3 linked regions of the Labilibaculum antarcticum genome follow. The protein of the gene in region 2 interacts with the protein of the main gene of each other region in a pairwise test. Links are inferred from orthologs where the notes say so. Each region holds a gene or a part of one and is shown on either strand. Other genes may lie near its edges.

Region 1 (10,627 bases), 410 kb from region 2 along the record:
GTAAGGAACCTGCTTCGAATTTTCAATGCTGGTCAATATCCTCTCGGCAGATTTATCGCCCATCCGTTCTAAAGGAATAATATCTTCTTTAGTAAGACTATATAAATCAGCAATATTTTTTATTAATCCTTTCTGAAAAAGCAGGTCGATGGTTTCTTCGCCCAATCCATCAAAATCCATGGCGCGTCTACTAATAAAGTGTTCTATTTTTCCTTTAATCTGTGGCGGACAGCCCATATCATTCGGACAATAATGATTTGCTTCACCTTCTTTACGAACCAAATTGCTACCGCATTCGGGGCATTCCTCAATGTATTTAATTGCCTGTGCTTCCGCAGATCTTTCAGAGATTTCCACCCCAACAATCTTTGGGATAATTTCACCGCCTTTTTCTACATAAACAGTATCATTTTCGTGCAAATCTAAATTTTGAATAATATCTGCATTGTGCAAAGAGGCTCTTTTCACCGTTGTACCTGCCAATAGCACCGCAGTTAAATTGGCAACAGGTGTAATCGATCCGGTTCTACCCACTTGATAAGTTACTTTTTCTAATTTTGTGGATACTCTTTCCGCTTTGTATTTATAGGAAATTGCCCAGCGAGGCGATTTAGCCGTAAAGCCTAATTCCTCCTGCATATCCAGCGAATTTACTTTAATTACAATTCCATCAACTGGCACAGGTAAGCTGTCGCGATTTTCGTCCCATTCTTTAATGAATGCAATTACTTCGTCGATATTTTTGCAGATAGCTGTGTTTGCCGGAATTTTAAAGCCCCAATCTTTAGCGGCTAATAAATTGCTGTAATGATTTCGGGTCGGAATTTCTTTGCCCAACAAATAATACAAGTAGCAATCTAATTTGCGCTTGGCAACTACCGATGAGTTTTGCATTTTTAAAGTACCCGAAGCCGCATTTCGGGGATTAGCAAAAGGAGCCTCCCCAATTTCTTCACGTTCCTCGTTCAAGTCATTGAATACAGCAAAAGGCATTAATATTTCGCCTCGTATCTCAAATTCTTTTGGATATCCTTTACCACTTAATTGCAAAGGAACCGATCGTATGGTTTTTACATTTGCCGTTACATCATCGCCTTTTACACCATCGCCACGGGTGACAGCTTGAACCAGTTTACCATTTTGGTAAGTCAACGAGATTGATGTGCCGTCGTATTTCAGTTCACAGACATATTCCACATCGCCATCAATTAATTTTTTAATTCGGTTCTCGAAATCGCGGATTTCTTCTTCCGAATAGGTATTGCCCAACGAAAGCATTGGGTATTTGTGCTCTACCTGATTGAATTCTAAGTTGATATCGCTCCCAACACGTTGGCTTGGTGAATTGGGATCGTTAAACTCAGGAAATTTCTTCTCCAGAGTAATTAGCTCATTCAAGAGCATGTCAAAGTCGTAATCGCTGATGCTAGGCTGCGATAATACGTAATAATTGTGATTGTATGTATGTAATTGCTCACGTAATTCTGCAATTCGAACTTGTGCTTCTGCCTGATTCATAATTGTAAAGGTCTACCGTTGTGTGAATAGATGAGCTGTGTTTTCAATAGCAAGCCCGAATGGTAAAAATAGTAAACCTTGCGGTGATTTCGCAAATGATTTTAATGATTTTTGAGATGGAGAACAGTAATTGGTGATGTGCCTGATTAAGAGCTCTTAAGTGCAGTCGTGTGGTAAGCAATTACAGGTTTGAAGCGGTGGTGTTGAAGAATCCTTATTTTTGAATAACAGATGTTTCGTCCCGGTAGCCATAGGGATCGTTCAACATGACTGTCCAAGTGAAACTTTACTTTTCGGACACCCTCTTTCATTTTACACCATTCACCGATTTTTGACCACGCTTAACCGATTTAAGCAAGTAAATGCTTTGATTTTGCGCTACTTTAGAAGTAGAAACAAAGGGAATCGAAATCTTAAAGCATAATGTCATGGATGAAAATAAAAAAAATAAAAGTTTGTTTGTTGGCCTACTCCTAATAATTGTTGGGATCGTAATTGTTTTTGAACGACTTAACTATCAATCTAATTTTATTGAAATATATCTGTATCGATGGGAAGCCTTTTTAATTCTTTTCGGTGTATTACAGGTATTGATCCGCAGAAAAATTTTTGGTGGATTAATGGCAATTGCCGCGGGAACCTATTTTATGATGGATGATTTGTATTTTCTACCTCAAAATTGGGAGATTTGGTTTTTTCCAGTATTACTTATTATAGGTGGCATTGCATTTATTTTTGCTCCCGATTCACCTTATTGTTGTAAAAATAAATAAATTCATATCGTAAAATATTTCATTATGAGATCACAACATAAATCAAACCCAAACAACCGTGCGATATTCGGTATTTTCTTAATCCTTTTTGGATGTTTACTGGTTCTTAAAAATCTGGATTTTATTCCTTATGAATTAAGACATATTATCTTTTCGTGGCCATCATTATTACTAGGCTTAGGGGCTCTTTTCTTCTTCGGTAAAGAGGATAAAACAACAGGAGTAGCTTTGATGACCGTGGGTGGACTATTTTTACTCCCAACGATATTCGATTGGAGCTTTGATTGGCGAGGATTATTTTGGCCGATTATGCTTATTGCCATTGGAGTTGTTGTTATTCGCAAACGAAATGTTTGTGAATTTGATAAAAGGTCAGAAGTTGGATTTGATTCGGATTATATTGATGAATTAAATATTTTTGGAGGAGGAGAAAAGGTTATCAACAATAAAAATTTTAGAGGGGGAAAGGTGACTTGTATCTTCGGGGGAACTGAATTAAACTTGAGTAATGCAGCACTTTCCGAAGGCACAAATGTGATTGACATATTTACCATGTTTGGCAGTTGTGTTTTAATCGTACCATCCGATTGGGACGTTAAGGTTGAGGTATCTGCAATTTTAGGTGGTGTTTCGGATAAAAGAATGTCAACAACAAATTATATTGTAGAACCAAAAAAGGAACTAATCATTAGAGGTACTGTAGCCTTAGGCGGTTGCGAAATAAAATCGTATAAATAATTTAAATGCAACATCCGCTTTTAAAAAATCGTTTTGCTATTCCTGTTTATCTTGCGTCCTGGTCTTTTTTTGTTGCCATGCTATTTATTATTGGATGGTATTTTGAGGGAAGAACATCATACGATGCAGTGGTAAATGCCATTAGTTTTTCTTTTCCTTTATTGATTTTGGGAGCATGTATTTGGTATATTGTTGTATATACCAGTATTGAGAATTTGGGTGTTTTTCATTTTCTTTTGCATCATTTAACAGCAGGTGCTGTTGTTGTTGGGATATGGGTATCGGTGGCTTATCAGCTTAGGATTGTAGTTTTTGGTGCTTCAAGCGAAGGGCTGGATTATTTTCTCCCGATACATTGGCAGATTTTTATGGCCTTTGGCTTGTACGATTATATTGTAATTGTTTACTATTTAGTTTTATATTATCGAAATTTTCAGGACAAATTAGTTCACGAGTCAGAATTGAAAGAATTGGTGAAAGAAGCTGAGTTAACAGCACTAAAATCACAAATTAATCCACATTTTCTATTCAATAGTTTAAATTCGGTTAGTTCTTTAACTTTATCAAGACCCGAACAATCAAGAGAAATGCTTGTTAAATTATCGACTTACTTACGTTACTCACTCGCTCAGGATTTAAAGGAGTTGACGAATTTAAGCAATGAATTAAGTAATATACGTTTGTATATGGAGATAGAGAAAGTTCGTTTTGGGGATCGGTTGCAGCTTGATTTTGATTTGTCAGCAGATTGTGAGAAATTTAAAATACCAAATCTCATTTTACAACCATTGTACGAAAATGCAATTAAATTTGGAGTGCATGAAAGTCTTGAACCAGTTTGCGTAATGACAAAGTGTAGTTTCGAGAATGATTCATTAAAAATTAATATTAGTAATAATTTCGATCCCGAATCGATTCCTCCCAAAGGAAACGGTATTGGATTACGAAATATACAGGAACGCTTACATTTAATTTATGGTCGCACCGATTTGATGAGAATTGTAAAGAGTGAGAATCACTTTTCTGTTAATTTGGAATTTCCGCAAAGTAGTTAAGGTATGAGAACAATTAAAGCAATAATTATTGATGATGAAGCCTTGGCAAGGGATTTGGTTCGGTCCTATTTGGGAGCTTATGACGATATTGAAATTTTAGGTGAATTTTCTGATGGATTTCAAGGCTTAAAAGCAATTAATGAGTTACAGCCCGATTTGGTGTTCTTAGATGTTCAGATGCCAAAACTAAACGGTTTTGAGATGTTGGAATTACTTGATAAACCTTGTAATATTGTATTTACTACCGCCTATAATGAATATGCTATTAAAGCATTCGAACACAATGCAATTGATTATTTATTGAAACCATTCTCGAATGATCGTTTTCACGATGCGTTAAATAAAGTGAAGGATCGCATCGCAAATTCAGTGACGAGCGAAGATCAGATTGAGAAAATAAAAAATCATAACGATTCATCGGAAGAGTTATTGACCCGTGTTGTGGTAAAATCGCGAAATAAAATTGATATAATTGCAATTGATAAGATTAAATATTTTGAAGCCCAGGATGATTATGTCATGATCTACACCAATGAGGGCAAGTACTTGAAGCAAAAGACAATGAAGTATTTTGAAACTCATTTAAATCCGAATGAGTTTTGCCGGATACATCGTACTTTTTTGGTTAAGATCGATCAAATTGCACAATTGCAACCTTACGAGAAAGATCATTGGATCGTAATTCTGAAAACAGGGGAGAGTTTGAAGGTTAGTAGAAATGGGTTTAAGCAATTGAAGCAACAATTGGAAATCTGATCATCGAATGGGTAAGTACATACTAAGCATCTTTCTATTATGAATTGATGCTTTTTTTATATCTAAGAAAAACCATAATCTCAACGCATCATTTTCAGATTAAAATGGTAGTTCTTTAAACTATTATTCTTTTGTTAAATATGTTTTATTCTTAGTTCTTCCGAAGTGTGAGTTTGAAAAGGGGACTGAATTGTTATTTCTTTTTTTGCTGTGAATAGATGTAAATTGGTGATAAACCGATGGTTTGTGTTTGTAAGTAGATTATAAAGTTTTTTTATTATTTGCTTGTTCTCTAACATAAATTATTTACTTTTGTGCAACCCGATTTTAAACACTAACTAAATTACACACTACTAATGAATCTGAAATTTAATTACAGAATTGGATTATTGCTGGTCTTTCTGTTTCTTTTAAGCCCCACAGTGAATTCCTATGCCCAGAATAATACAAAAATTGCAACAAATTCTGGATTGAAGGGCACTATAATTGAAAATGAACGACAGAAAGCTCTCGAGTACGCAACTGTCTCTATTTATTCTTTACCTGATTCTTTACTGATAAAAGGTACAATTACCGATAGAAAGGGCGAGTTTGAATTAACAAATTTAGAAAGTTCTACTTATTTTTATAAAGTTGAATATCTTGGTTTCAAAAGTTATAAAAGTGGTTCAATTCTATTACGTGAAAATAAAACGCAATCATTGTCGAATCCAATTTCTTTACAGCCTGACACAAAATCCATCTCTCAGGTAGAAGTTACCGCGAATCTTGATTTTGCACGCATTGAACTGGATAAAACCATTTACAGTGTGTCAAATTCTCCTATCTCTGATGGAGGAACTATAAATGAGGTGTTAGCTACCATTCCTACATTGAATGTAGCAGCCAATGGAGACATTCAATTGCGTGGAAGTTCTGATGTTAAAATATTAATCGACGGAAAGCTGAGTGGTTTGTTAGGAATGAGCCCGGGAGATGTGTTGAGTAATATGCCTGCGGGAGATGTTGATCGTGTTGAAGTGATTACAAGTCCATCTGCAAAATACGATGCTTCTGGTTCTGCCGGAATTATTAATATTATTATGAAAAAGGAGCGTGCAAAAGGGTTTAATGGAAATGCTTCTGCAACAATTGGTACGATTAATAAACATTCAGGTCATACAGGACTAAGTTTACGAACCGGAAAAGTAAATTTCTCCGGATCGTACAGCTATCGAGACGATTGGTCAGGAGGGGATTATGAATTATCGCGATTAACAGAAATTCAAAATAATTTCGAGATCTTGAATGCCAGAGCTGATGTAGACTTAGGAACTCGAAGCCATATCGGTCAATTGGGAATGGATTATCTGATTAATGATAAGAATACCATGAGTTTTTCTGTTACCAATCGGAATGTGAAACAGAACAAGAACGGAACCTATAATTATTCCCGGAATTTAGTTACAAACAGCTCTTCTCCAACAGAAACATACCGTGAAAGTGCTGTTGATATTGATCTGGATTCCTGGGTGTACAATGCCTCTTATATTCGTAAGTTTGATCGAAAAGGACAGGAGTTTTCTTTTGATGTAGCCTATACAAGTAATAGTGCAGAAAATTACGGAAATTATACTTCTGAAGTAGAAGGAAATACTAGTGACTTTTTCAATTCGGACCGTGAGGAAGCAATTATTCAAATGGATTACACACAACCTGTAGGTGAAGTGGGTTCCATAGAAACAGGTTATTTGTACCGAACTAACGAGATAAAGTATAATGAACCAATAGATTTATCTACTGCGTTTAATTATAAAGAGAGTATTCATGGCTTGTATTTTCAGTTTAGTGGAGAGAAAGGTAATTTTGCATATCAGTTTGGTTTGCGATCTGAGTATTCGGATATTGAGACGAATAAAGCATATAATGACGATTATTTAGACTTTTTTCCTAGCGTGCATCTTTCTTATAAATTATCAGACAATAAGCAGGTATTACTAACTTATTCTAAAATGGTTTATCGTCCTGATTCCGGAATGCTAAATCCATTTCAAAATCTTCAAGATCCGGAAAATCAGAAATTAGGAACTCAAGATTTGGGTGCTTATTACACTCATATGCCAGAGTTTACCTTTATTTATAAAAGGGATAAAATAACCTATACGACAAATTTATATTATCAGTATAAGGATAATATTATAAAGCAGTATCGTTCTGTTAATGAAGATGATGTGGCAATTGTAACTTCTGAGAATTTAGGAAGCCTACAATATGCAGGTATTGATTTTAACATTTCTACAAAATTTAACAAATGGTGGAGTGTCAATTCTTATTTGTCGGGGATTTATCAGAAATATACCTCCATAGAAGAATTAGATTATCTAGGGAACGATGCTTATAGTTTTTTTGGAAAACTTACTTCCACCATGAGGATACCTAAATGGTTCAATTTTCAGACAACTTTAAGTTATGATTCTGATATGCCCGTTGCTCAAGGAAGTTACGATCAATCCTTTCAGGTTAATTTGGCGTTTGGTAAAAGAATCATGAAAGGCAAAGCAAGTCTGTCATTATGGATTTACGATGTTTTAAATACCAGTAAGTATAATGTAAATACTTCAGGAGACCGATTTTCTCAACAAATGAAGTATAAGTATGAAAATAGAACAGCAAATCTGACCTTTCGATATTATTTTGGGAAAAAGTACAATGTGTTAAAGACCAAAAAAAGAAGTAGTGGAGCTCATCATACAGAGAAAGATATTTAAATATGCATTTTATTAAAAAAAACCTCGTTCGTTAGAACGAGGTTTTTTTGTGTCTGGAGTTTTGGTTCAATTGATAATTATTTTTTTAGTGAGAAGATTAGTACTTGTTTGAATATTTAGTAAGTAAACTCCTCTTGGAAAAGAATGAACATCGATGATATGCTGTGAATTATTTATTTGTTTTTGGTAAACTATCGAACCTTTTAGATTGATCATTCGCAATAGAGTCGGCTTATTATTAGCTAAGTCAATTCGTAAAAATGTACTTGCCGGATTGGGATAAATAGCAATAGCTAATTCTTCTTCCACAAAATCATCAATATCAGTAACTGGTGCAACATTAATTGTCACTTTTGTCTTAACTGAGTGGCCACCATCGTCAAAAGCCCGGTAGGTGAAAAAGTCTTCACCACTGTAACCCGTATCTGGGATGTATTCAAATGATCCATCATCCGAAAGGAAAACAAAGCCATTTTTGCAGAACTCAGACAACTCTGAATAGAGTGAATTGCCATCAAAATCGAAGTCGTTGGATAAGAGTCCGTTTTCAGTATCAATGATCAAATTTTCGCCTTGATTTGTAGCATAGCTATCAGTATATGCAATTGGTTCATTATTAAATTCAACCAATCCATCTTTTACAACATAGTAAGATTGCTTTTTCACTTCCACATAATTAGTTGGTGCAGCCCAACTCCAAATAAAGCGGTTGCTTCCTTCCAATAATACATCATTATGAAGAATGCTTAGAGCTATACCATCAGAAATGGCTTCTTCTGTTTCTGGTGTGGCTCGATCGTCATTCATTACTTTTGTGTTAGCAGGATCGGTAACTTGCAGCAATGACCAGGGAAGATGAATGTCAATTGAATCATTTGAGATGATGACAGCATCCAAACTTGAAGGAGGTAATTCTGTTCTTCGGGTTTTTAAATTTCCAACATATTGTATTTCATGACTTTCGTTATTATTCTTCCAACGAACCAGATTCCATGAATCTCCATCAGTTGCTATGGAATGATAAAGCTGTTTGGGTTCTGAAACACCATGCCATAAACCGTATAAATCATAGGCTTGGGTTACGTATAATTCAGCAGAATAATTGGTGATACGAAGAGCGAATTCAGCTCTATTCGATATAGAATTTCCTGAAGGCAACATCGATTCACCTAAAGAAGCATCATAGCTGTCAATGGCTATCCAAATCGTATCTATATTCGAAAGTTCCTTCTCAAGCATCAAACGAATGTTGAAAAAATCAAAATCAGCTGCTGCAAGAACTTTTTTGATTGGTTTATCATTACCAAAATCTTCTAACTCGGAGTAAATGGTTTCTGATGGTCGGAATGCGATTAATCCAAAGTTCTGTTCGGCAGCGGTAACATTATGCCAAAGAATTCTTGCTTCAGGATTGAAATCAAAAGGATCCGTAATCCAGGTTCGTTTGAACCACTCATCTATCCATGAAAATTGTATTCCTCCTGCACAGCCAGCTTCCTCAATGTTATCAAGAAGTCTTAGGAAATTGAGTCCTTGTTCAATCTCAGAACAACCTCCATGATTCATTCCATTGGATGAATAATGTGCAATACCCCAACTTGAAGGAGTACCAATTTCGGCAATAAGAACTGGGAAATCTTTGTAATATTTTTTAAGATCGGTTATATAGCCGAGATAGCTGTTCTGCCCTAGTGGGTCGGAGTATTGTTGATAGTTGGGATCCTCGCTTATGAAATCGGGATAATATGGGTAAGCATGAAAGCTGGCAAAATAACCAGCAGGTGCTCCATCAAAGTTTAAATTGGATAAATCCAGTGATTCTTTATCTTCATCTGTTCCCGATTCTGTGGGGTGCGTTAAGGGATCCAAAGTAGGCCAACTGGAAATACTAACAGGACGCTCTGTGTTATAAGTGTTACGTTCGTATAGTACTAGAGATTCTAAATGCGATGTTGCCCAAACTTCGGATGGAGAAGCACTTGCTAACCTAAACACAGTGCCGGAAAAGGAAGTCTGGTCGGCATGTTTACTATTAGTTTCTTCAATCTCGTCAGGATGAATTTCTCTTCCAATAATATAAGACATTATCCAAGGGGATACATCAACAGTATATGATCCATATGCCTTTCCAAAACGGTGATCGATACTGTTATTTCCATGAATACAGTCAAGCATATCTTTAATTTCCTGATTGAATACATCATTTAACTCATGTAAATCTTTGGTGTACCCACCTAGCTCTTCTTCTAGCCAGACACCGTGCATTATATACATTGGACTTGCAGGATTTGCGTCGTTGAATTCTTTTAAAGCCTCGTAAAAGCGGGGGTAATGAAGCGTGTAGACTCTAATGCAGTTAAATCCAACATCATGAATCCCTTCTATCCAATTGGTATATTGATCTTTACTTGCAGCCAGTTCGCCGGGGAATGTGCCGGGAATTGAAACTCCAAGATTAATCCCTTTTATAAAAAAAGGGACGTAATTTTCTCCATTCCAAACGGTGAAGTTTTGTTTGTTCGTTGAAAATGGAACTTGAGTTTTATTTGGATCAATTTCCTCGGCTTGAGTGTTATGTGTCCCTAGAATAGATAGTGTTAGAAAAAATCCGATTAGTATTGTAAGGTATTTATTAGGATTCATTTTTGTTTAGTTCGTGATAATTTGAAGCGTAAGGTACAATATCTTTATCGTTTAATCTCCCAAGTATTATGTTTCCGAATAGTGCTTGTCTGATCTATGTAAAATACGCAATAACAAGGTGTTTGTGACAAATTGCGCTAGTGATTATAATTTAAACTTAATAAAAATAACAATCTTTACCTATTGACATTGCAATCATACTTTCTTAATTTAAAATTTAGAAAGACAATTAATATGATGTTTACTATGCAATGCAATCAAGCCTAAATCGGTTATGCTAATTTCTTTTATAATAGAGGATCTAATAAAATGAAAATAGTAAACCGAAATGCTTTAGGTAAAAAACGAAAAATCGCTCGTTGATAATGGAAACACAAAATATTGGGACGGATAAAAT
Region 2 (10,538 bases):
ATTCAGTAAGAAAATCAAAAACCTTACTTGATTTTTCTGCCATTCTTTCTTCTAGAACAAAATCTGCGTAAGAATTGTATCCGAATAGCTGAACTTTCTTCAAACGCAGTTCAACAATGCGTTTGAGAGTCTCCTGGTTATCGTATTTGTCGTTAAAACAGCGAGAAGTATATGCTTTAAACATTTTCTCACGTAATTCTCGATTATCAGAGTATTGCATAAAAGGAACATAACTGGGAAATTGAAGAGTAAATCCCCATCCTTCCTTATTATTCTCCTTTGCAACGGTTCTTGCTGCTTCAATAATACCATCCGGTAGACCGGATAAGTCTTTTTTATCGGTAATATATAGCGCAAAATCATTTGTTGCAGCCAATACATTCTCACCAAACAGCAGGCTTAACTTAGAAAGCTCTTTTGATATTTCTCTAATCTGATCTTTTTTCTCTTTTTCCAAATTGGCACCCGATCTCACAAAGGATTTATAACGATCTGTCAACAATTTTTCTTGTTCAACAGTCAGTTTCAATTCACCTTTTTGATGATAAACTTCCTTTACGCGGGAGAATAGTTTCTCATTCATGATGATATCATTTGAAAACTCTGTTAACATTGGCGAAATTTCTCTGGCCAATGCCTGCATCTCATCATTTGTATTGGCATGATTCAAATTGAAGAAAATAGAAGCCACCCGATCTAATTTATGTCCGATATACTCTAAAGCTTCAATCGTATTTGCAAAACTTGCTTGATCTGTATTATCAGCAATTTGATCTATTTCCATTCTCGCGATTTCAACACTCTCGGTAAAAGCAGGCAAATAATGGTTTATCTCAATTTTTTCAAAAGGAGCTGATTCGTATGGAGTAGTAAATTCGTTTAGTAATGGATTTGTCTGTACAGTCATAGTTATTTTTTTATATCAAAAACAAAGATATAAAATTGAAAAGCCAATCAATCCAGAAAAAATCTAATTATCCAGAAAATTTCCGGATAGCACTTCTACACCTCCAAACAACCATTATTACCACCTGATAATATGCGACTTAGTATATGCGTAAACCTATCTGTGTTTTGATAATATTTTTTTACGCAAACCTTTCCATTCGATCTATAATAAGCAATATATCAATACGTAAGGAATCATTTCATGAAAAAATCCCTATATTTGATTCAATAAAAACAAGGGGGATTTGTAATTATCAAGCGTTATCGAAATGAAAGGCATGAATTTTCTTATCCAAAAAAGTTTACACACAGAAGCAATAATTCCACTTTTTGCTTCTGAATTGTTACGTCCTACGCTCACATACCACTTACCCACTCATCCCGTTGGGTATTTCTCAATTAGCATCTTGAATTAATATTTCTTTTTGCCATTCATTAGCCAATGAATGGATACTCAATACATTCCAATTTTAAGACTGGAATTAAATTCTCGTACTTTAAATTGTCATACCTAATATATATGAAACGAATTTGCATTAAAATCGGCTCCAACGTTCTTACAAATGAGAACGGAGAATTAAATACATCCCGAATTAAAAATATTGTCCATCAAATATCCTCACTACGAAATCAAGGAATACAATGTATTCTTGTATCATCGGGAGCGGTTGCTGCAGGTAAAAGTAAAGTAAAACTGCCCGCAAAAATTGATACTGTATCAGCAAGACAGGTATGGTCAGCTGTTGGTCAGGTAGAGCTACTGAATACCTATTCCTCTTTTCTTAGCGAGTTTGATATAGGATGTGCGCAAGTTCTTGTTACAAAACAAGATTTTCGAACAAGAGAGCACTATTTAAACATGAAGAACTGTTTAAATTCTCTTCTTAATAATGGAATTCTACCAATTATTAATGAAAATGACGCTGTATCGGTTACGGCTTTAATGTTCACCGATAATGATGAGTTATCTGGCTTGATTGCATCGATGATGGATGTTGAAGCACTTTATTTGCTGAGTAATATCAATGGAATTTATACAGGAAACCCTAATGATTCTAATTCCACCGTAATACAAACTGTAAATGGTGATATTAACCGATTAAAACAATACATCACGACGCAAAAATCTAATTTTGGAAGAGGTGGAATGCTAACCAAATGCACTATTGCCGGAAGAGTTGCCAAATCGGGAATACCAGTGCACATTGCTAATGGTGCAATTGACAATATCGTATTGGAACTTATTAATTCACCTGACAAGGTAAATCACACAAGTTTTACGGCAAGCAAGAAGGCATCAACAGTGAAACAATGGCTGGCGGGATCTGATGGTTTTGAAAAGGCCGAATTGGTTATTAATAAAGGTGCAGAGGAGGCTTTGCTCTCAAAAGAAGCAACAAGTTTATTGCCTATTGGTATCATGAATATGATTGGAGATTTTGAAAAAGGTGACATTATTAAAATAATTGGCTCAACAGGAAAAGTAATAGGACTTGGGAAAACACAATATAATAAAAGTAAAGCAGAAAGTTATATTGGAACAACTGGCGCAAAACCCCTGGTTCATTACGATTACCTTTTTCTTTACTAAAGAAAACGGTCGACAAATTCTATTGTATCGATTTAAAAAATAAGAATTAACTTACTTACAATACTTGATTTAAACCCATAATCATTCAAAATATGAATTGCACGGAACAACTATATAAAGTCAAAGAAGCTTCCAGAACCATGTGTTTACTAAGTTCTGAAAAGATAAATAATGTGTTAAAAGATCTTGCAAAGTCTCTAAGAGAGACAACTGCACAAATTTTAGAAGCCAATAAAGTAGATTTAGACTTAATGTCTGCATACGATCCAAAATATGATCGTTTACTACTAAGCGAAGAAAGAATTAATGGAATAGCTGAGGATATTGAAAATATCCTAAAACTGACTTCTCCATTGGGAAAAATACTCTCTGAAAAAACGCTTGAAAATGGTTTGCTAATTAAAAAAGTAAGTGTTCCATTAGGAACTGTAGGTGTCATTTATGAGGCACGGCCTAATGTTACGCTTGATGTTTTTGCACTTTGCTTTAAATCTGGCAATGCCTGCGTTTTAAAAGGTGGTAATGATGCCGAAAATTCGAATAAAGTTTTGGTTGAGTTAATAAAGAAGACACTGATCAAAAATGAGATTAATCCTGATATTATTCAATTACTACCTTCGGCCAGAGAAGCGGCTACGGAGTTAATGAATGCAATAGGTTTTGTAGATGTTCTAATACCAAGGGGCTCTCAGAATTTGATTAATTCAGTTCGGCAAAATTCTAAAATTCCGGTAATTGAAACTGGAGCCGGTATTGTACATACCTATTTTGATAAAGACGGAGATTTGCAAAAAGGAAAACAGATTGTATATAATGCCAAAACTCGCAGAGTAAGTGTTTGCAATGCATTGGACTGTCTAATTATGCATAAAGACCGACTTGCTGATTTATCAACGCTAGTAAATAAGCTACAGGATAAAAAAGTTGAAATATTTGCAGATCAAGAAGCTTACGATGCTATTAAAGATACCTACCCTGAGTCTCTACTTAAAAAAGCAGATGAGTCTTATTTTGGAAATGAGTTCTTGAGTCATAAAATGTCGATTAAAACTGTTTGTAATTTTCAAGAAGCTACAGATCATATCTATAAGTACAGTTCGAAGCATAGTGAAGCCATTATTAGCGAGAATTCAAAAACCGTAAGTGACTTTTACTCAGTGGTTGATGCTGCAGCAATTTATTCTAATACTTCAACGGCATTTACCGATGGGGCACAATTTGGATTAGGAGCTGAAATTGGGATAAGCACACAAAAATTACATGCTCGGGGACCTATGGGTTTGGAAGAATTATGCTCCTACAAATGGTTGATTACCGGAAATGGACAAATTAGAGAATAAGTAGAAAATAAAACGTAAGTTTTTCAAATCTAATCCGGTGAATATTTATATTCTACCGGATTTTTTATTTCCTTTTTTCCAAAAAAAAGGATTTATTACTTTAGAATAACAAAATCATTAAAAAGAGGCATTGTCAATACTTGAACTGATCTATTCATGATCACAATAATCACCATTAGATTCCTTTTTTCATTGATGAATACATCAACATATTACACTAAAGGTGATATACGGATAATACTACATTCTTAAAATATTACAAAACGACACCCATAAACATCAAAAAACACCGGATTCAGCACCATACGAACGGCTTCCAAAACAAAAATCGCTTTCCATTCGCCACAAAACCAATCAGATTTGACTAAAATAGGAGCTTCCGAAAAGCCACCGCTTGCTTAAGACATAGCAATGGCCAGCATTGTAATTATTGGAAGATTCATCTAAAATTAATCCTTATCTTAATCTAGTACTGAATATAAAACTCAATCTTTTGATTATTTTTGCATCTTTAATTTCAACAACAAATTGACATGAAGCAAAAACTATCCTTTTATACTGACAGAATAAATGACTTTAATAAGCAAAGCTCTGATCTGCAAAAGCAAAATAGAAACCTCTCTTTCTTACGTTTGATAAGTGCGATTGGAGCATTCGTGTTATTTTATGTAATTCTTTCCTATTCTCTATTAATTGCAAGCACAGTTGCTATCACACTAGTACTCTCATTGATTTATTTTGTAAGAAGATACAATCGTAATAGTAAAAATAGTAAAAGGCTAAAGGCTTTAATTGAAATCAACGAAAATGAAATCTCTTGCTTGCAAACACGCCATAGCAGGCTTTTTTACAATGGTGAAGAATATTTAAAGCCAAATCATTCTTATGCATCAGACTTAGATGTATTTGGCAAGTATTCTCTTTTTCAATTAATTAACCGAAGTGTTACAAAAACTGGAAATAACACTCTTGCTAATTGGCTTTCAAAGCCATCGTCTAATAAAGAGATTCGCAAAAGACAAGATGCCGTTAAGGAATTGGCAAAAAAAATTGATTGGAGACAAAATATTATTCAATATGGTTTTACAGGCAAACTAAAAAATGATGATCCCAATTTTGTTATTGAATGGGGTAAAAAGCCCTCTCTTTTTCATGGTCAAAAACTATTGAAGATCGTTGTAACTGTTATGCCGTTTCTTTCCTTAGCAGCCTTAATTTATGCTTTTATCGGCTCGCAAGCTCCTATTACAATTATGATATTGGCTAATATTGGAATCCATTACTTCAATCGCAAAAAGGTTAGTAAGGAGCATGAACAAACTTCGAAAAGAGGGGAAATGCTCAAAACCTACTCCTATATTATTGAGCAGTTCGAAAGAGGGAATTGGGAATCTGAAAAACTGAATGAGCTTAAAACTACATTAGCAACTGATGATCAGCCAACGGCAAAAAAAATAAACCAATTGACCCGTTTAATAGAATTACTTGATCAGCGCTTGAATCTTGTTGTTCAATTCCTTTTCAACCTTTTGTTTTTTTATGAATTGCACATATTGTTTCGGATTGACCGTTGGAAGGAAAAATACGGCCATGACATTGAAAAATGGTTTGATGCGATCAGTGAAATTGAAGCGATATCCAGCCTCGCTAATTTAAGTTTTAATCATGAAGATTGGGCTTTCCCGAAAATCTCTGAGAAACACTTTGAATTGGAATTAAAAGAAGCAGGACATCCGTTGATTGATCAGAAAGCTAGAGTGAATAATGACTATCAGCTGAATGGACCAGGAACTGTGCATATCGTTACAGGATCGAACATGGCAGGAAAAAGCACATTTTTGCGAACAGTTGGTGTCAATATTGTTTTAGCTCTTTCTGGTGCACCGGTTTGTGCCAAAGAAATGAAAGTTTCTAATGTTGAAGTCAACACCTCTATGAGAATTAAAGATTCAATAGAAGACAATGAATCATCATTTTATGCAGAGCTAAAGAGAATTCAGCAGGTTATTGAAAAGGTGAACAAAAAAGAGAAGACATTACTGCTGTTGGATGAAATTTTAAGAGGGACTAATTCGAAAGATAAACACACCGGATCGCGGGCATTGATTAAGCAATTGGTGAAACACGATGCTGTTGCCATGGTTGCGACTCACGATTTGGAGTTATCCATATTAGAAGAGGAGTTACCAGGACAAGTTGAAAATCGATTCTTTGACATTAAAATTGATGGTGATCAGCTTTATTTCGACTACAAAGTGCAGAAAGGATTTTGCAAAACCTTTAATGCTCCAATTTTAATGCGGAAAATGGGAATTGATCTGGAAATATTGAAGGAAGCATAAAGCTAAATACTTTTCCATGATCTGGTAATCCTGTTTGGGTGATTTTAAATGCCTTCCCATATTGGGGAATTTGCCTTGAATGCTTCGAAGTGCACTCCCTCAATTGGGAAACAGGATTGTATCGGTTAGAAGTGATTTCCCACAATTAGGAGCAAGCTTTGGATGATTCAAGCTGCTCTCCCATAATTAGGCAACTTGCTTTGGGTAGTTCAAACTGCTCTCCCATATTCGGGAAAGAGGCTTATGATGGTTTTGAGTGCTCTCCCACTTTTGGGAACAGGCTTTGGACGGTTTGAAGTGCTTTCCCATCATTAGGAAGGCTTTTTTGGATGATATGGATTGGCAAACTTGATTTTAAAAAGAGATTCAAACAACAAAAAAGCCGAATCAGAAATGATTCGGCTTTTTTTATGCTGTTTTTGTACTAAGCCACTGGTTTTATTTTAAAGGATCGTATAAAAAAGAACAACCCAATTAAAACAAAAGGTATACTTAATAATTGTCCCATATTCAATGCCATTCCCTGTTCAAAAGCTTCCTGATTTTCTTTTATGAATTCGATAAAGAAACGTGCAGTAAAAATCATCACGAAAAAGGCTCCAAACAGTCTTCCACTGTATTGTTTTGCATTTGTTTTCCAATACATGAACGACAATACAGCAAAGGAAATTAAATAACATATTGACTCGTATAACTGAGCTGGATGTCGAGGAGCCAATGGCTCATAAATAGATGCTCTGATGAATTGAATCCCCCATTCCGAATGAGTTTGAGTTCCGATAATTTCAGAGTTCATCAAATTTCCAAAACGAATAAAACATCCCGCCAAGGCAACTGGAATTACGACGTAATCCAATATCCAAAGCATTGACTTCTTGCTGACTTTCTTTGAATAAAACCACAATGCGATAAGAATTCCAATTGTAGCGCCATGAGAAGCTAATCCTCCACGCCAAATTTTTATAATTTCCGCTGGATGCTGAGAATAGAATTCCCAACCATAAAAGAATACATGTCCCAAACGAGCTCCTACAACTGTTGCAATCATGGTATACAGAAACAACTTATCAAGCCATTCCAGTTCAATACCATCTTTTTTAAACATCTTTTCTACCAAATAATATCCCAACAAAAAGCCTAAAGCGAAAAGTAATCCGTACCAACGGACAGCTACAGGGCCGATTCTAAATATTTCCGGGTCGATATCCCAAAGGATTGAAAGCAACATATGCGTTTTTTAAATTTTGGTAAGTAAAACTAAATGGATTGTTTCGACTTGCGAAACAATCCATGTCAATTTAGTATGATTTTTTTAATTATGGAAATTAAGCAGGAACTCCTTTTCCATGACATTGTTTGTATTTTTTACCACTACCACAAGGACAAGGTTCATTTCTACCCACTTTTTGAGCGACACGAACTGGCTCCATCTTTTTTGGCTCCGATTTGCCCCGACCTCCGCCAATTTCTTCTTTGGTAGTTTTTAAATTGCTTAAATCGGTTCTTTTACGCTCTTCGGCCTTACGAATATCTTCAGGATCCGATAATGGAATATGACCTTTCATTAAGCTGCTAACAACACTCTTATTTGTAGTTTCAATCATCGTTTTAAACAAATTGAACGATTCAAATTTGTAGATCAACAATGGATCCTTTTGTTCGTAAGAAGCATTCTGAACAGATTGTTTCAAGTCATCCATCTCACGCAAATGCTCTTTCCAAGCATCATCAATGGTTGCAAGAATAGATACCTTCTCGAAAGAACGAACCAAGTTTTCAGCCTTACTCTCGTATGCTTTCTTTAAGTTGGTTACTACCTGAAACATTTTAGAACCATCGGAGAATGGAACCACAATATTCTCATATATTTCCGCTTTGGATTCGTATACATTTTTGATTACCGGATAAGCTTGTTTGCTAATTGATTCCACTTTTCGCTTGTAGTTATCTAAAACCACTTGGTAAATCTTCTCAGTAACTACTTCTGGTTTCTCCTTCATTAATTCCTCTTCACTGATTGGAGAATCGGTTGATAAAGTACGAATTAAATCTAGTTTAAACTCCTCAAAATCACCACCATGATATTCATTTGCAATCAATTCAGACAAATCAAACATCATATTGGCAATATCAACCTGAATACGCTCACCAAATAAGGCATGACGGCGACGTTTATAAATAACCTCACGCTGAGAGTTCATTACATCATCGTACTCCAATAATCGTTTACGAATACCGAAGTTATTCTCTTCCACTTTTTTCTGGGCACGCTCTATCGATTTGCTAATCATGCTGTGCTGAATTACCTCACCCTCTTTCAGTCCCATTTTGTCCATCAACTTCACAATACGATCTGAGCTAAATAAACGCATCAAATCATCTTCCAAAGACACAAAGAATTGAGAAGATCCAACATCTCCCTGACGACCGGCACGACCACGTAACTGACGGTCAACACGACGGGAATCATGACGCTCGGTACCAACAATTGCCAAACCACCAGCAGCTTTTACTGCTTTGGTTAGCTTAATATCAGTACCACGACCAGCCATATTTGTAGCAATGGTTACAGTTCCTGATTGACCTGCTTCCGCTACAATATCTGCTTCGCGCTGATGTAATTTTGCATTCAGTACGTTGTGCTTAATTCCTTTAATCTTAAGCATACGACCTAATAATTCAGAAATTTCAACTGATGTTGTTCCTACCAAAACCGGACGACCAGCTTTTACCAGATCAACAATTTCATCAATTACCGCTGAATATTTTTCTCGTTTTGTTTTATAGACTAAATCCTCACGGTCGTCACGAATAATTGGACGGTTGGTTGGGATTACAACAACTTCTAATTTATAGATATCCCAAAGCTCACCTGCTTCTGTTTCCGCAGTACCAGTCATACCAGAAAGCTTCTGATACATTCTAAAGTAATTTTGAAGAGTAATGGTGGCAAATGTTTGAGTCGCAGCCTCTACTTTTACATTTTCTTTAGCTTCAATTGCCTGGTGTAAACCATCTGAGTAACGACGGCCTTCCATAATACGCCCTGTTTGCTCATCTACAATTTTCACCTTACCATCCATCATAACATACTCTACATCATTTTCGAAAAGAGTATATGCCTTTAATAGTTGGTTAATTGTATGAACCCTTTCTGATCTTACAGAGTAAGCCTGAATCATTTCATCTTTCTTAGCTAATTTTTCTTCATCCGAAAGATCTGATTTTTCAATAACGGCAACTTCTGATCCAATATCAGGTAACACAAAGAAACCTGAATCTTCAGCATCAGCACTAAGCAGGTCGATTCCTTTATCAGTAAGTTCAATAGAATTATGCTGTTCATCAATAATAAAATATAGCTCATCAGTAACGATGTGCATATTTTTACTATTTTCCTGCATATAGAAATTTTCGGTTTTCAAAAGAATGGCCTTATTTCCCTGCTCACTTAAGAATTTAATAAGTGGCTTCATTTTTGGCAAACCTTTAAAGGTTCTAAGCAATAATTTTGCACCCTCCTCAAGCTCCTTTTTATCTTCGCTGTTCAGTAATTTTTTAGTATCGGTAAAAATCTTCATTACCAATTCATTTTGAGCTCTCACCAAATTTTGAACCTTAGGTTTCAAATTATCAAACTGTTGATGCTCACCTCTTGGAATTGGACCGGAAATAATCAATGGAGTACGTGCATCATCAACCAAAACCGAGTCAACTTCATCGACAATCGAATAATTGTGACGGCGTTGAACCAAATCCTTAGGATTTGTTGCCATATTATCACGCAGGTAATCAAAACCGAACTCATTATTTGTTCCAAAAGTAATATCAGATGCATAAGCTTTTCTTCGTTCATCTGAATTTGGAGAGTGTTTATCGATACAGTCAACAGATAGTCCGTGGAATTGGTAGATTGGTCCCATCCATTCCGAGTCACGTTTTGCAAGGTAATCATTCACAGTAATCAAGTGAACACCTCTACCAGTTAATGCATTTAAAAATACAGGTAAGGTAGCCACAAGAGTTTTACCTTCACCTGTTGCCATCTCTGCAATTTTTCCTTGATGAAGAACAGTACCACCAATCAACTGAACATCGTAATGAATCATGTCCCAGGTTATCTCAGTTCCACCTGCAGTCCATGAATTAAAATAGACCGCAGTATCACCATCTATTTGTATGTTATCGTAATAGGGAGCTAAATCTCTATCAAATTTAGATGCTGTTACTTCCAGCTCTTCGTTTTCGGTAAATCTGCGTGCTGTATCTTTTACAATAGCAAAAGCAGTTGGAAGAATTTCGTCCAGTACTTCTTCT
Region 3 (10,648 bases), 220 kb from region 2 along the record:
TCCCAATAACTTATGGCATTCAAAAAAAGACTTTTCTGTTTGGTATTGGATGAGAGATCATAAAGATCCTAATATTCGTTGGATGTACACCAGAGTGCAGGCACATAGCGGAGGTGATGCAGATATTTCAGATTGTGGTTTGTTTTATTACTTATTAGTAGGTGACGATAATGGATCCCCTTCAAAATTCAGAGACTTTATTGGCGATGGAATTGAGTAATGTTTAATAATTTGAAAGGGAAAGGGGCAGGATACGATTAAAATAGTTCCCATATAGATCCTTTTAAGATAATTCTCTAGAAAGATTCCTGAAAAAAGATGAACGGAAGAACCAGATTCAATTAGATCGTTAAGTTTTTATTGAAAAAATACAGAATGATGAATAAAATTATCTCATACTCAATTATTGCCATTCTCTTTGGTTTGCTGAATTATGAACCACTATCAGCACAAAATTTAGAAGATTTTCGCTGGACTTTAATTGATGCAAAAGGCGATGTAACCGGGCGTCACGAAAATTCTTTTATCGAGTACAATGATAAATTTTACCTGCTTGGAGGACGTGGTGTAAATCCGGTAAATATTTTTGATCCAAAAACAAATACCTGGGAAACCAAAGGAAAATCACCCATGGAAATCAATCATTTTCAGGCAGTGGTTTATGGCGATGTCTTTTATTTGGTAGGCGCTATGGAGGGTCAATATCCTATAGAAAAACCTCTTGAAAACATTTGGCTTTATTACCCAAAAACTGACAAGTGGGAAAAAGGTCCGCTGATTCCTGAAAACCGAAGGAGAGGTGGTGCCGGAGCTGTTGTTTACAAGGATAAAATATATATGGCTTGTGGTATTGATTACGGTCATACCAGTGGAACAAATAACCTTTTTGATAGTTATGACCTAAAAACGGGAGAGTGGAAAGTATTGACCAAAGCGCCGCATATTCGCGATCATTTTCCAGGTATTACTGTCGGCGATAAATTGTATTGTGTTGGAGGTAGAAATTCTAGTGTTCATTTTCCAAATAGATTTGGTGCTTTTTTCGAAGCAACCGTTCCTTATGTTGATGTGTATGACTTTAAAAAGGAAGAATGGTATACTCTTGAAGAAGAGCTTCCTTTTCCTTCAGCTGCTGGCGGAATTGTAGCGATGGATAATAAACTCATTTATATGGGTGGCGAAGGCGTATATAAACATGCTTATTATCAAACTCAAAGTCTCGATTTGGAAACCGAAAAGTGGGAGCAACTTTCACCAATGGTTATTGGACGTCACGGAAGTGGCGCTGTTTTATATGACAATAAAATATATGTGGCTGCTGGCAGTTACAAACAAGGGGGTTCAAATATGAATTCTATTGAAGTCTTTTCGGCAAATCATAAATGGAAAAGTTTGTTTAACGGACAAAATCTGGACGGTTGGGACGTAAAATGTGTTGAGGCTGATAAAACCAAAGGTTATTGGGCGGTTGATAATGGAACTATTTTATGCAATACAAAAGGGAGCTCCGATCATCAATACATGTGGTTGCAAACAGTTGACGAGTATGCAGACTTTGAGTTACGTCTTCAATTTCAAGCAACAAGAGAAAATAAAGGCAATGCAGGTATTCAAATTCGTAGCCGATATGATGAAAATGCCAAGTTGGATGGTGACTTTTTGGGGTGGATGGATGGACCGCAGGTTGATATTGAACCCAACGATCCATGGCGAAATGGTCTGATTTACGACGAAACCCGAAATACAAATCGCTGGATAAATCCAAGTTTGCCCGACTGGAGTATTTCGGAAAAGGATTGTGCACCCAAAACAGTTTTTTATTATTGGAACGATGAAAGACCGGGTTGGAACGATATGCGAATTGTCTGCAAGGGAATGCACATTACAACCTATGTAAACAACATTAAAGTTTCCGATTATGATGGAACAGGTGTTTTAGATGATGAAAACCATGTGAAAAACAGAGTGTCTAAGAAAGGTCATATTGCCATTCAATTGCATAGAAAAGCAAATAATTTCATTCGCTACAAAGGTATTGAAATAAGAATTTTATAATTCTACTCTGAACCAGAAATTCAATTATTTGAATAATAAAACGATCTCTTAACTTTATGCTACGGCTTGTCCATTTAGTTTTGAAGTTTAATAAATTTCAATTTTGTAAAACTCATTTTATACGGATTATATTAATATAATATTATGAAACGTCCATGTATAAAGCTTTCTACACATAGGGAGATGATTATATGGTAAGTTCCATATGACAAAAACTTAAAATTATAAACATATGAAACTAAGAATATTGCTTGTTATTGTACTTATTGCATCGTCTACTTTGGCGAATGCTATCGAACGTCCAGGTTTTGATAAAAAAAAGGATATTTTAATTGCTCAGTTTGATAGTAAACCCGACCCTGATGATATTCATGCACAAGCTGCTTTGGGTTGTATGCTATTGCATAAGGACCTTAAAGGTGTGGATTGTTTTGCGGTAGCTGGAGCCATTGGAATCCAGGATGGAGAATTTATTGATTCGGGTGATTTATTTAATATGGTATTTGGCAAGAAGTGGACAAATGCGCATGCAGATTGGCAGGGCTCAGTACAAATCATTACCGACAAAGTGATTTCAATATTAGAAAAAGGAGGAAAAGTTTGGGTTCAAGAAGCAGGACAATCGAACATTACGGCAGATTGGATTGTGGAAGTCCTAAAAATAGTTCCGGAGTCAACAGTGAAATCAAATGTAATTGTAGTGCAACATAGTAAGTGGAACGAAGACAAAACGGATTCTACCGACTTGGTTTATGTGAAAGATAAAACCAGCTATTTTGCCATTGATGATGGAAATGCACCTACTGATGTAGATTGGGGAGACCGGGGATCGTATTCAACACCTGAATACAGAAATAAAGACAGTAAATGGATTGAATTAGCAAAATCGTCTTCCAACAAAAAAGCAAAAAGATTATGGATTGAAGCTGATAGAGTTATTACCGAAATGTTCCCTAATGGGTTTGCAGAAGAGTGGTCGTACATCCATTATAATGGAGTAGACTATTCGGATTGTGTCGAGAATTGGTGGATTTTTAATATTGGTGAATTAGCTAACAACAATGCTAAATTTTGGAATCGATACGTTACAAATTAAGGTGTATTCTTTAATTATAATTTTTTTGTTGAGCGCATCGGATTTTTCGAATACTTCTATGTGTTTACTTATATTAATGAACTTGTAAGCTACAATCCGGATTTAACTATTTTTGCTTCCCTCTGTAGTCCTCCGACCTAGGTGAAAAAAAGAGGTGAGATGGCTGGAATTGATCCAGTGAATGGACGCCTAATAAGGCGTGATAAAATATACAAGGCTTATGCTCGGTATTTTGTGAAGTATCTAAAATCATATGAAACCTGCCTTTAAAGAAAACAATTTAACCACTGGAATTTATGCAGGTACATTCAGAGCAGCAGAGCGACTTGGCATGCATGTGTATATGGGACTTGAAGATGCAAAAGACTTGGATGGAATTGGCATTCAATACATGGAAGCAAATCTAATTCTGGAAACTCAAATATCCGGGATTTAAAATGTTTCACACTGCAGGTAATCTTATAGTATTTGGAAAAAAGATATAAAGCGAATGGTCAGAGGCTTGATTTTTTGGTTTTAAACAGGAGAAGGTAGATCAGCTCTGGATAATTCTGGCGGTAATAGGTGACTCCTCACGAGTTGCAAGCTTGGTACCTTACAATAGTGATAGTACTAGGTTGGAAATGATAAGAACATATAATAAACATTAAAATTTAGTGACGTAATTAGTTTAAAGAGGGTGTCCTTAATTTAGGTCATCCTCTTTTCTGTTTTTACGATCCCTGGTTTTTTAAATTTCATTTTAAGTGAAATTGAAACAGATCTACCGAATAAATTTCACGATAGCTCTTTTTTTTATGGGGTATAATGGAAGAATGCTGATAATTTACTGCATTCATTTAAAATCCGGCAGGCATTAATTGATGCTAAACAGGAGATTAGCTCTGAATATGAATAAGGAAAGGTGATGAAAGCAATATATTAAAATGATTTGATCCCTGAAATTCAGCGGTATGGACAATAGTTGCTTATTTGAAAGAAAATAAAAAGCAGGAAGTTTTTGTATTATGAATGTTTAGACTAATTTTAAATAAGGAAATTTAAATATTCACTAAAAAAGAATGGTTACCATGAAAACTTTGCAATTTAAAATTGGAACAGGCATAGTACTATTGTTCATGCTCTTAGTTGGTACTTCAAATAAAACGTATGCGCATTGCGAGATTCCTTGCGGTATTTACGCTGATTCTCTTCGGATAATCATGTTGTCGGAAGACATTGAAACGATTGAGAAAAGCATGAAAATGATCAATGAATTATCATCAGCGGAAGAAGTAGATTACAATCAGTTGGTACGATGGATTACCAATAAAGAAGATCATGCTAATAAGATACAGAATATTGCGACTCAATATTTTATGTTTCAACGACTGAAAGTTTCGGATGATGCTGAAGTACAAAAGAAAAATGCCAAGCTTTTGGCTGTTTTGCATGAAATTTGTGTTTATGCAATGAAATCAAAACAAACAACCGACTTAAAATACATCGAAAAATTGAATGAGGCTGTTCATAATTTGTCTCATCTGTATTTTGGAGAGGAAAAGCATCATCATTAAAAATTAGGCCAGATGAATTGATTTGGGCCACAATTAGTCCAAATAGAATCTGAATCATTGGGATTTTCACAAGTAGTGAGAATCCCAATTTTTTTATTCCTTTTCAAGTAAAATATAGGCGCCAAAAGTTTTATTCTGAAAAGGACTTACCAATGGTAGATATCCATTCATCCATTTTCCATCTTGCATTTCTAAAGGATGTTTCTCTGTCATTTCCAGATGAAACTGATCGAAACTTTCTTTGAATTGATTGAAGATTTTAAAAATTCCTTTTGTATCAGGATGAATTTTTTCGTTTAGAAAAAGAGCTAGAGTGCTCATGTTGTAACGAAGATTAATTTCTAAACACGGATGAATTTGAAGCTTCTCATCGTGATCTAAAACAAGCATGCAGTCAACTCCAAAATAACCCGTGTAGTTGGTTGCAATATCCGAAGCCGAAAGAACTTCCGACATGCAAGTCTGTAGTTCGGAAATACGGTTTTCATTTAAAAGTGTATCCATTTCTGATGGAATACCGCCAAGGTAGTTACACAAATATTGCCCTTTCGAATTGGTATCAAAGAATCCTAAACCTAAATAGTTTAGTTTGCCTTTTTCATCACAGTAATACTGAAGCGAAAAATCGAATTGTTTTTTTAAAAAAGGTTCAACCATAACATAAGATTGCGAGGCAATTACACTATTGATTGATTGAATAATTGATTCGTTTAAAGTGGTATGCCGGAGAATTTGCAGACCTCTGCCTGCCGAGCTCAAGGGTGACTTAATTACAATCTGTTTCCATTTGTGCATTAGCTTTTCAACCTCAGCTACACTGGTGCAAACTTGTGCAGTCTGATCTATATCAATGAATAATGAACTATTATTGTGCTTAATTGCTTCTTTTACAACTTCCAGCGCTTTTTTACGACTGTATAAATCACGATGCTCTACTTTCCAGAATGCATTGGGCTGATTTAAAAAACGGCTGCTGCATGATTCTTTAAAAGGCTTCAAAATATGATGAATTCTTGGACTCCATCCCCAAGGATGAAGACTGTCTTTTGGCATTTTAATAAAATCGGAATCTGTTAATGCAAGTGTGAGTTGTTTGAAATTCGGTACAGATACTCCTGCATTTTCCAGGAGTTCCATAAATTTTTGATCTGGCATTTCATGAACCAATACGGTATCATTTTTATCCGCAAAAAACATCGGCAATACATCCAAATCCTGTTTAAACTTGGTTAATGTTTTGTTGGGCATAAAACTAACTGTTCCGTTGGCAATGGCCATTTCGCAGGTAGGATTGTAAATAAATATTTTGGGAGCAATATCTGTTGGCATCATTCTAATTCAGTTCATTTTGCATCACAAAAGTAGGAGAAATCTGCTTATCTTTGGTTTTCCAACAAAAATAGATGTATGATTTTCCCTAATAAACTAGTGCATGGTCGATTAATAAAGCGATACAAAAGATTTTTAGCTGATGTTGTGTTGGATAATGGGGATATTGTTGTGGCGCACACCTCTAATTCGGGAAGCATGAAGTCTTGTTTGGAAGAAGGTGCAGAGGTGTACTTGACTTACGTGGATGATCCCAAACGGAAAACAAAGTACACTTGGGAAATGATCAAGATTAACGATTCTTGGGTAGGGATTAATACGCTTGTTCCAAATCAACTGGTTTACGAAGCTGTAAAAAATCAAGAATTTGTTGCTTTAAGAGAATATTCGTTCGTAAAAAGAGAAGTGAAATTTGACGATAGCCGATTTGATGTTTTTGCTTCGAATGAGGACGAAGAATGCTTTATCGAAGTAAAAAATGTGAGCATGAAAGTGGGTGAGTACGCTCGTTTTCCGGATGCTGTGACTACTCGAGGTAAAAAGCATCTTAATACCTTAATGAAGGTGAAGAAAGAGGGCAAAAGAGCTGTGATGGTTTATGTTATTCAGCGAACAGATGTTAGTAAATTTGCTCCTGCATTTGATATCGATCTTGAATATGCAAAAACTTTAAACGAAGCCTTTGAGTATGGAGTGGAGCTTTATGCTATCCAAGCAATTGTTACGCCGGAACAGGTTGAACTGGGGGAACTATTGCCTATCGAATTGGAATAAGGACTTAAACTAAGTACTTTTGTCAGCTTAAAAAGATAGAACATGAACGATAAGGCACAAAACGAATTGGGAAAATATCGCGAACTGAGAAATGAAGTGAGCGAATTGAGTGATCAGCTGGCCAAACTGCACAAAGATGAAATGGCTTGTAAAAAAGGATGTTCGGAGTGTTGTATGCACTTTTCGGTTTTGCCGGTTGAGTATTTTAGTATCCTACAGGAATTAAAAGCAAACCCACCACAGCAACATTTGGAGTTGGACGAAGAGGCTGACGACTGCAATTTCCTAATCGACGATTTGTGTCAAATATACGAAGCCCGACCATTTATTTGTCGTACACACGGATTGCCATTACTATTTATGAGTCTGGATGGCAATGATTGGGAATTATCGACTTGTCCGCTTAATTTTACTGATTTTGATGAATTTCATAGTGAAAACACCTATCCTCAGGATACCTACAACAGTAAATTATTCTTAATTAATCAGGAATTTGTAAAGAATTATGAAGCTGAAAAATTTGGCGATTTCGATATGATTTCAATCAATCGTTTGGTTACCGATCTGAAAAAATAAATTTTGCATAAACTACAAATATGGCAGAAGTTGAGTATCGACTAATTGAATCGAATAAGCATACAATTATTGTGCGTGAATTTTTTGGGGATGTTGAAGTTTCGGATGTGACTGAATCCTTCAAATACATTTTTAAGGAATATGCAGAACTAAATATTGTGGGTATTATTACCGATTTAACTCAAGCTAATTTTAAAATTGGAATTAAGGAGTTCCCGAAAATTTTACAATTCATTCTTCAGAATAAGAAGTTGTTTAATTTAAAAATGGCTGTGATTGCCGATACTCCCGAGAAAACAGTTTTTCCTATGCTTGCTCAAGTCAGATTTAAGTTCCTACCTGTGAAACCTTTCACGACCATGCAAGCTGCTGTTCAGTGGATGAATGAAGCCTAATTAATGGTACTTTTTATTTTTAGTGACAGATTGTTAAGGATTGAAAAAGTCCATTTCTATTGTTTTAGAAGTGCTTACTCTTAGCGAATTTTAAAAACTCTTATTGGATGTTGTACCGATTAATTTTGGAAATAAGCTAAATTCTGTTGTAACTTAGGATACCGAGTGGAGGTTTAATTCTTAAAATTTCAGGTTATGGGAGCAATGAAAATTACACCAACGAATGATTTATTGAAGAAAGATATTCTAAATATTGCGTTAGAAATTTTTGTGAGAGATGGTTATTTCTCGACAACAGGAGCTATGATTGCAAGTGAAGTTGGTATTAGTGAAGAGAAGTTGTTTTCTCTTTTCAAGACCAAAGAGTATCTTTTGCACACGATAGTTGCTGAAGCGGTACATATGATATTCGATGGTATCGATCCAAATCAAGATGGTAAGTTATTAGAAGTTGAGTTGCTGTTTTTTATTAATGATTATTTCGATTCTATTGAAAAAAATCTTGAATTTTTTAAGCTATTCTATTCTTTAAGATTTCAGCCTGGAGTTGTTGAGGAGTACAGGCAGGAACTACACAAAATTGCAACTTCGAAATTTAAAATGATCGTTGACTATTTTAGAAAGGAGGGGGCTGAAAATCCAAAGATGGAAACACGTTTTCTTGCCTCGATGCTGGACGGGATTGCCATGAATTTTGTTCTGGAGCCCGATGGTTATCCAATTGATGAAATGCAACAGAAAGTCTTAAATATGTACATGAAAAAGGCTGAATACGAAGATTAATTTTGATCCCAAAAAACCTTGCTTTTCCATTACGAATTACCCAGACATAAAAAATCCGGTTCACAATGTGAACCGGATTTTTATATTTTGAATTTTGTAAATCAGCTAAAAGCTATAGTTTACAAATTATTTTAAACCACGTTTGATTAATAATGCATCAATACTAGGTTCTGCACCTCTGAATCGTTTGTACAATACCATTGGATCTTCAGAACCACCTTTAGCCAATACGTTATCGCGGAAAGCTTTTGCAGTTTCTTTGTTGAATAAACCAGTTTCCTTGAATGCTTGAAAAGCATCAGAATCCAATACGCCAGCCCAAATGTAAGCGTAGTATCCAGCAGAGTATCCACCAGCAAAAATGTGATTGAAATAAGTTGAACGATATCTAGGATAGATTTCAGAAATTAATCCTAGTTCATCTAAATATTTTTTCTCGAAAGTCATTACATCTTCTGTTAACTCTTCAGTTAATGTATGATATTTCATATCCAACATGGAAGCGGCTAAGTATTCAACTGTTGCAAATCCTTGATTGAATTTACCAGCATCTTGAATTTTCTTCACCAATTCAACAGGAATTACTTCACCTGTTTTATAATGTTTAGCATAAAGTGCCAACATTTCTGGTTCAAAACACCAGTTTTCCATTACCTGAGATGGAAGCTCAACAAAATCGCGGGAAACTGAAGTTCCAGACAACATGTTGTATTTGCATTTCGATAAGAATCCGTGTAGAGCATGACCAAATTCGTGGAATAAAGTTTCTACTTCGTCTGGAGTTAATAGAGAAGGAGTATCACCAACAGGTTTTGTAAAGTTACAAATGTTCATGATAATCGGACTAACAGACTTATCAGTACCAAAACCTGACTCCTTACGGAATGAACTCATCCAGGCACCACCTCTTTTCGAAGCACGTGGGTGATAATCCGCGTAGAAAATACCAATGTGTGTTCCATCCGCTTCCTGCAACTCAAACACTTGATTTTCAGGATTGAATTTAGCAATATCAGTACGTGGAATGAATTTGATTCCATATAATTTAGTCGCTAAAGTAAAAGCACCGTCACGAACATTGTTGATTTCGAAGTATGGTTTTAATTCCTCTTCATCTAAATCGTATTTCGCCTTTTTTACTTTATCTGAATAAAACCACCAATCCCAAGAAGCCAGCTTGAATTTTCCACCTTCTTGATCGATTACCTTTTGCATTTCAAGAACCTCTTTTTTTGCATTTGGCAAGGCTGCTGCCCAAAGTTGATTCAATAATTTAAATGCATTTTCAGGAGTTTTAGCCATGTTCTTTTCAAGAACAAATTCTGCATGGTTTTTGAATCCAAATAACTGAGCACGCTTAAGACGTAGATTTATAATTTTCTTGGCAATCTCTTTGTTATCGAACTCATTGTTATTGTTACCACGATTCACATATCCCATGTATAATTTTTCTCTCAAGTCGCGATTCTCAGCGTATTGAAGGAAAGGAAGCATACTTGGCTTTTGAGTCGTAAACATCCATTTACCCTCTTTACCATCTGATTTTGCAGTTTCAGCAGCAGCACCAACAACACCTGCAGGTAAACCAGCAAGATCTTTTTCGTTGTCAATCACCAATTTAAAATTGTTTGTCTCGGCTAAAATATTGTCACCAAATTGCAGTGTTAAAGCTGAAAGTTCTGAATCGATAGCACGTAATTGGTTTTTCTCATCATCAGCAAGATTTGCTCCGCTACGAACAAAACCACTGTAGATTTTATCCAGCATGCTTTGTTCTTCAACAGAAAGATCCAATTCATCCATTTGATCGTAAACAGACTTAATTCTTTTGAATAAGTTTTCATTCAAACTAATATCAGCACTGTACTTTGTCATTAATGGAGACAATCTTTTTGCAAGAGCTGCAATAGAATCAGTGTTTTCAGATCCTTTAATATTATAAAATACATCGCTTACTTTATCAAGTAATGCACCAGACTTTTCGTAGGTAATAATTGTATTTTCGAAAGTCGGAGCCTCTTTGCTGTTAGCAATAGCATCAATTTCAAGCAAACCTTGTTTCATGCCTTCCATGAAGGCGGGTT

What was found.
Region 1: the proteins of ALGA_RS20275 (region 2) and ALGA_RS21875 interact in binary tests that used the Escherichia coli proteins (3 or more experiments, as listed by UniProt). The link is inferred for Labilibaculum antarcticum from one-to-one orthologs.
Region 3: the proteins of ALGA_RS20275 (region 2) and sfsA interact in binary tests that used the Escherichia coli proteins (3 or more experiments, as listed by UniProt). The link is inferred for Labilibaculum antarcticum from one-to-one orthologs.

The regions. Positions count from the first base shown.
Region 1 is NZ_AP018042.1:5,478,547-5,489,173, reverse strand. The notes cover bases 3,016-5,963. They hold ALGA_RS21875 (LytR/AlgR family response regulator transcription factor), read left to right. Parts: upstream 3,016-4,087; coding sequence 4,088-4,840; downstream 4,841-5,963. Other genes in these bases: ALGA_RS21870 (TonB-dependent receptor domain-containing protein), read left to right, coding at 5,197-5,963; ALGA_RS21880 (sensor histidine kinase), read left to right, coding at 3,035-4,084; ALGA_RS21885 (LiaF transmembrane domain-containing protein), read left to right, coding at 3,016-3,029. Also shown: NAD-dependent DNA ligase LigA, read right to left, coding at 1-1,518; ALGA_RS21890 (LiaF transmembrane domain-containing protein), read left to right, coding at 1,947-2,291; more of ALGA_RS21885, read left to right, coding at 2,316-3,015; more of ALGA_RS21870, read left to right, coding at 5,964-7,587; ALGA_RS21865 (T9SS type A sorting domain-containing protein), read right to left, coding at 7,654-10,230; ALGA_RS21860 (DNA alkylation repair protein), read left to right, coding at 10,596-10,627. UniProt on the Escherichia coli protein: Member of the two-component regulatory system BtsS/BtsR, which is part of a nutrient-sensing regulatory network composed of BtsS/BtsR, the low-affinity pyruvate signaling system YpdA/YpdB and their respective target proteins, BtsT and YhjX.
Region 2 is NZ_AP018042.1:5,064,015-5,074,552, reverse strand. The notes cover bases 1,897-4,755. They hold ALGA_RS20275 (glutamate-5-semialdehyde dehydrogenase), read left to right. Parts: upstream 1,897-2,631; coding sequence 2,632-3,879; downstream 3,880-4,755. Other genes in these bases: ALGA_RS20270 (MutS-related protein), read left to right, coding at 4,413-4,755; proB (glutamate 5-kinase), read left to right, coding at 1,897-2,539. Also shown: ALGA_RS20285 (M3 family metallopeptidase), read right to left, coding at 1-907; more of proB, read left to right, coding at 1,469-1,896; more of ALGA_RS20270, read left to right, coding at 4,756-6,221; lgt (prolipoprotein diacylglyceryl transferase), read right to left, coding at 6,646-7,449; preprotein translocase subunit SecA, read right to left, coding at 7,547-10,538. UniProt on the Escherichia coli protein: Catalyzes the NADPH-dependent reduction of L-glutamate 5-phosphate into L-glutamate 5-semialdehyde and phosphate. The product spontaneously undergoes cyclization to form 1-pyrroline-5-carboxylate.
Region 3 is NZ_AP018042.1:4,847,552-4,858,199, forward strand. The notes cover bases 4,994-7,962. They hold sfsA (DNA/RNA nuclease SfsA), read left to right. Parts: upstream 4,994-6,114; coding sequence 6,115-6,810; downstream 6,811-7,962. Other genes in these bases: ALGA_RS19420 (hypothetical protein), read right to left, coding at 4,994-6,039; ALGA_RS19430 (YkgJ family cysteine cluster protein), read left to right, coding at 6,853-7,386; ALGA_RS19435 (hypothetical protein), read left to right, coding at 7,407-7,781. Outside these bases: ALGA_RS19395 (hypothetical protein), read left to right, coding at 1-220; ALGA_RS19400 (family 16 glycoside hydrolase), read left to right, coding at 376-2,055; ALGA_RS19405 (hypothetical protein), read left to right, coding at 2,288-3,151; ALGA_RS19410 (hypothetical protein), read left to right, coding at 3,405-3,587; ALGA_RS19415 (superoxide dismutase [Ni]), read left to right, coding at 4,222-4,707; more of ALGA_RS19420, read right to left, coding at 4,801-4,993; ALGA_RS19440 (TetR/AcrR family transcriptional regulator), read left to right, coding at 7,977-8,564; ALGA_RS19445 (M3 family metallopeptidase), read right to left, coding at 8,691-10,648. UniProt on the Escherichia coli protein: Binds to DNA non-specifically. Could be a regulatory factor involved in maltose metabolism.